Linked DNA regions of Saccharicrinis fermentans DSM 9555 = JCM 21142. The protein of the gene in region 1 binds, or shares a complex with, the protein of each later gene. Links are inferred from orthologs where the notes say so. Each region holds a gene or a part of one and is shown on either strand. Other genes may lie near its edges.

Evidence for each region.
Region 2: the proteins of trxA (region 1) and trxB are in contact, whole or in part, in a crystal structure (PDB 1F6M), measured with the Escherichia coli proteins. The link is inferred for Saccharicrinis fermentans DSM 9555 = JCM 21142 from one-to-one orthologs.

Annotation. Positions count from the first base shown.
Region 1 is NZ_KI912107.1:4,097,926-4,100,845, forward strand. What follows is about bases 52-2,891. They hold trxA (thioredoxin), read left to right. Parts: upstream 52-1,232; coding sequence 1,233-1,550; downstream 1,551-2,891. Other genes in these bases: CYTFE_RS0116675 (endonuclease/exonuclease/phosphatase family protein), read left to right, coding at 52-1,017; CYTFE_RS0116685 (DUF2179 domain-containing protein), read left to right, coding at 1,534-2,229; CYTFE_RS0116690 (hypothetical protein), read right to left, coding at 2,300-2,891. In the rest of the region: more of CYTFE_RS0116675, read left to right, coding at 1-51; more of CYTFE_RS0116690, read right to left, coding at 2,892-2,911. UniProt on the Escherichia coli protein: Participates in various redox reactions through the reversible oxidation of its active center dithiol to a disulfide and catalyzes dithiol-disulfide exchange reactions.
Region 2 is NZ_KI912107.1:2,020,626-2,023,486, reverse strand. Bases 47-2,827 are described here. They hold trxB (thioredoxin-disulfide reductase), read right to left. Parts: upstream 2,045-2,827; coding sequence 1,049-2,044; downstream 47-1,048. Other genes in these bases: CYTFE_RS0107965 (DUF4249 domain-containing protein), read right to left, coding at 2,178-2,827; CYTFE_RS29895 (hypothetical protein), read right to left, coding at 794-964. Also shown: more of CYTFE_RS0107965, read right to left, coding at 2,828-2,861.

The DNA of each region.
Region 1 (2,920 bases):
CACATCAGCTTTCTATCCTTCATCGGTTTTGCTTTCCCTTTATTGTGGATCAGCAACTTATTTTTTGTTATATACTGGGCCTTAAAAAAACGAAAACGATTCGTCTTTTCATTACTTGCTCTCATCTTAACATGGGCACAGTGGCATGCTGTTTTTTCGTTCAATACAGGCAAGGAAGTTAATAGATCGGAGCTGCAAAATCCCATTAAAGTAATGTCGTACAATGTGCGCATGTTTGACAAATATGTCTGGACAAAAGACAAAACAACACCCCAAAAGATTTATCAGTTCATCAAAAGTCAAAATCCAGATATACTGTGTATTCAGGAGTTTTATATCAACAACAACAATCCGCAATACTCTGAAAACAATATTATTTCAAAATTTAAGCAATTCAAATACAAGCACCTCGAATACAATATAGAAACCAGATCAGGAAAAAAATATGGCTTAGCCACCTTCTCAAAGTACCCCATCATTTTTAAAAAGCCTTTAGCATTTGAGAACACCACCAATCTCAGTTCACAGACCGACATCAATGTCAACGGACAAAAAATAAGGGTATTTAATAACCACCTAGAATCTATTCGATTAAAACGTGAAAACTACAATTTTATCGACAGTTTAGAATTTAAGAGCGACAAAGAAAGACGAAAAGGAGTCTATGAAATATTTACCAAACTAAACACTGCGTTTGCACACCGCGCCTCACAGGCAGAAACCATAGGTCGCCATATCAAAAACTCACCCTACCCAACCATCGTATGCGGTGATTTTAATGACACCCCGGTATCGTATGTTTACCGAAAAGTACGCGGCTCATTAAAAGATGCTTTTATGGAATCAGGAAATGGTTTTGGAGGAACATACAATGGTAACTTACCGTCCTTCAGGATAGATTTTATTTTTCACGCCCCTGAATTTAGAGGCTTTAATTACGAGAGAAAGAAAATCAACTACAGTGACCATTATCCCATCACAACCTTACTCGAGCTAAATACCCAACAGCAAAAATGAATAAACACACAAAGCAACTATTGAAGTAAATTGATTACTTCTTTTTATTTCGTATCTTCATACAGTGAAAAAAAACGCGTAAAATATGTGCTATCAATATATAGGGAATTATATATATAAAAGTTTGCATGTAATTTGTTTAGGGACAAACTTATTTACTATTTTTGCGTTAGAACATTTTGAGAATTAAAGTACAAATTTTATAATATAACGTTATGGCTATTGAAGTAACAGACGAAAACTTTGAAGAATTAGTTTTAAAATCAGACAAACCAGTATTGGTTGACTTTTGGGCTGAATGGTGTGGTCCTTGTAGAATGGTAGCTCCTGTGGTAAAAGAATTGGCAGAGGAGTATGGAGATAAAGCAGTAATCACCAAAATGGATGTAGACAGCAACCCTGCCACATCAGTTAAATTTGGTATCAGAAACATACCAACCATCCTTTTCTTTAAGGGCGGAGAAGTTGTTGACAAACAAGTGGGAGCTGTTCCAAAAACTATTTTGGCTTCTAAACTTGACGCACTTATGTAATCGTACACCAAATAATAATCTAAAGGCTGCCATTTTTGGCGGCCTTTCTTATTCGATAGTAACTCCTAACATTCAAACATACACACTCATGGATGCTTCCTTTTATGATTCGTTTCTATTTACTTATATAGTCATTCCTTTCATGATATTCTTTGCCAGAATCATGGATGTAAGCATGGATACTATACGTATCATATTTGTATCAAGAGGAAATAAAGTGATTGCCCCCATTCTAGGATTCTTTGAAATGCTCATATGGTTGATGGCCATCACTCGCATCTTTGAAAACCTAGACAACTGGACATGCTATGTAGCCTATGCGGGAGGCTTTGCCACGGGTAACTACGTAGGATTACGCATTGAAGAAAAGATGGCACTGGGCATACAAATGATCCGCACGGTAACATCACGCGATGCCAGCACACTGATTGAAATACTCAGGACCAAAGGCTTTGCCGTCACTTCCATTGAAGCTACCGGCAAAAATGGCCCCGTACATATTGTCTTCGCTGTGGTTCCACGTAGCAAGATAAAACACGTAATACCTCTCATAAAAAAATTTAACCCCAAAGCATTTTACTCTATCGAAGATGTCAGGGCAGTCAATTCAGACAGCGATTCTTTTTCCCCTTCCGCTTCAAGAGCAGTAGGCCCACGATGGATGCGAAAAGGCAGGTAAAAGACAGATAAACACCCATCATGAAGTACGTAGTAGGATGATCATTAAATTGGAGGGTTTGTGCTATGTTTCAATAGTACACATATACCAAAGAACAAATAACCATTAGCCCCAAACCAAAACCAGCATACACCTGTTTAGGCGTATGAGCGCCGAGTATCAATCGACAGCTTCCGACCATTCCGGCTACGGCAATAACCGCTAGCATCCATAAAAAGGTATTAATACCATATTTCACAGACAAGGAAAGTAATGCTCCCCAAAGACCACCAATACCAACCATATGAATGCTTATCTTCCAAAAAAATGATATACACATAGAAAGCAGTGCAGCCAATAAGGTACCCAAGATGAATACCGGAATAAAAGTAGGTAGTTGAAATTTTCCTAGAAAGAAATAACCCAAAAGAAAAAAGACCGATGTAGTCAACAAGGGTACAATACGCTCCTTTGCAGTCTCCATCTGCATGGTTTTCATGATCCCCATCTGCAAAAACAAAGGCATGATACTTAGGGGTAAAATACAAGTACTTACCAGCACAATAATGGTAACCATCCTACGATACTCAAAGGGGATAAACGTTACATGACTTTGTGTACTAAATATCACCAATAAGCCAATCGTAGGCATCAGAAGGGGATGTAACAACAAAGAAACAATGAAAGCAACTCTTTTGGCCATTAAAACAAT
Region 2 (2,861 bases), 2.1 Mb from region 1 along the record:
ATTCTCAGACAATGAGTAATTCCCATTAAAAAACATCTATCAGGGTAAAGACCGTAGGGCAGGCCAGAACAATAGCCGTGGCCAGTGCTGGCGAGAAAGCTTCAAGGGCGCACTTGAGTTGATAGTGCGGTTGGCCTTGTGGGTATGGTTTTGTGTGCCGGAAGGAATTGGAGCTTGATGTAGGGGAGGTAGTGATCTATTGTTCTAGACTTCTTTGGTCCTTTTTGTGGCAATGACAAAAAGGACATATGTGTTCTTGCATAAGCAACAAAAATATCACAAGAAGAAAGTTATCCTCTCCATATAGATATAAGGTTTTCAATTTTAAATATGCATTCAAGTGAAGCCTGGAAATTTACAATTTATCCATAATCATAATACGTAATTCTCAGACAATGAGTAATTCCCATTAAAAAACATCTATCAGGGTAAAGACCGTAGGGTAGGCCAGAACAATAGCCGTGGCCAGTGCTGGCGAGAAAGCTTCAAGGGCGCACTTGAGGTGATAGTGCGGTTGGCCTTATGGGTATGGTTTTGTGTGCCGGAAGGAATTGGAGCTTGATGTAGGGGAGGTAGTGATCTATTGTTCTAGACTTTTTTGGTCCTTTTTGTGGCAATGACAAAAAGGACATATGTGTTCTTGCATAAGCAACAAAAATATCACAAGAAGAAAGTTACCCTCTCCATATAGATATAAGGTTTTCAATTTTAAATATGCATTCAAGTAAAGCCTGGAAATTTACAATTTATCCATAATCATAATACGAAATTCTCAGACAATGAGTAATTCCCATTAAAAAACATCTATCAGGGTAAAGACCGTAGGGCAGGCCAGAACAATAGCCGTGGCCAGTGCTGGCGAGAAAGCTTCAAGGGCGCACTTGAGGTGATAGTGCGTGGTTTGGAATGGGAAATTTTTCTTTGCAGATTGATAAATTTTTTGCTTGCTAAGCGAGTTATTCATGTAGATTCTATAATTATACCAGAATCAAATAAACACGGCACCTCCCCAAAGGAGATCCGTGTTTGATATATTGTATAATGAAAATTAATTTTCACCCAGGAATCTTTCAGCATCGATGGCAGCCTTACACCCAGAGCCAGCAGCAGTAACTGCTTGTCGGTACTGGTTATCCATTACATCACCGCAGGCAAATACACCATCAACGTTGGTTTTTGCGGTGTTTCCAATGGTTTGAATATACCCCACTTCGTCGGTCTCTAAATAATCTTTAAAAATGTCGGAATTAGGAGTGTGACCAATGGCCAGAAAGAATCCATCGATGGCAATATGAACTTCTTCTTGGTTTGCTTCGCCTTTGTTCACGTACAGATCTACACCTTCCACAACACCATCACCTGTTAATCCTTTTGTTTGATGCTTCCACAATACTTCAATGTTAGGTGCATCAAATACTCTTTGTTGCATTACTTTCGACGCTCTAAGTTCATCTCTTCGTACAATCATATATACCTTTTCAGCTAGCCCGGCAAGGTATAAGGCTTCTTCACAGGCAGTATCGCCACCGCCTACTACAGCTACTTTTTTGCCTCTGTAGAAAAAACCATCACAGGTTGCACACGCAGAAACCCCTGAGCCAGCATATTTCTGTTCATCTTCGATACCTAAATATTTAGCTGTTGCACCTGTGGCAATAATGACAGACTCTGCTTCAACTATTTTATTTCCATCAATCGTAATTTTAAAAGGTCGCTCAGATAAGTCGGCGGCAGTGGCATATCCGAAACGAATGTCAGCACCGAAACGAGCAGCTTGCTTTTTGAGATCTTCCATCATTGCTGTTCCCGTAGTTCCATCGGGATATCCAGGGTAATTTTCTACCTCAGTAGTGGTGGTTAATTGTCCGCCAGGCTGCATGCCTTCGTATAGAACAGGACTTAAGTTAGCTCTTGAAGCATAAATGGCTGCGGTATACCCGGCTGGTCCTGAACCTATAATCAATACTTTTACTTTTTCTGTTGCTGTTACTTCTTTTGAAGCTTTATTGTCAGATTCTAAATCCATTTTTTCAAACAATGCCATAACTATATATTAAATTTATTATTTGTACTCATTTATATATTTACATTTCTGTATCTCAAAATTAGTGCCTTTTTAGAATATAGCAAATTAATAAAAAAATGTCATTAAAATACTGACAAAAAAACAGGAGGTGTTAATTTATCACTATTGTACAGGTATCAACTGCCAATCCTGCAACGACACCAATTCCATTTTCAATATTGGTATATATATTAACGGGTTCAAAAATAGGATAATCTCTAAAGGCTTCTTCCTCTAATGATGTTCGTAAAAATTGATAATATTCGGGAGTTAAAGTGTATAAATAAATTATAAATTGGGTGTTTTGTTTTAAATATTCTTCTGGAATCAAGAAGTTAATTTTATTATTATTTCCGTTAAATAAATGGTCGGTGAAGGTGCCCAAAAAGTCAACATCGGTTAAAAGAACAGATTCGTCATCACGGATTAAAAATACCTTGTCTTCTTTTATGTAATCAATGGTATTGCTTACTTGTGGCGTAGAAGTAATATCTTCGATATGGTCTACCCGTATTTGATAGTAGTTATCTTCTGTATTAGGATCGTTAAGTTCTAGTGTACACCTTAACATATTCTCGTTGTCTCCTTCATCGTTTACATATGAGGTTTGGGCGGTATCCAGACTTAAAATGGAGACTGGTAAAGGAATGGTGGTGCTTCCTGAAATACTGGTGCCATCTTTTAACAGGTAAGTGATTTGGATAGTATCATTGGTCTTACTTCGGATTTCAGGGATATTTACCCATTCTGCTCCTTCGGGATATTGATCATTGATTTGTTCAATTCCATTTACAGA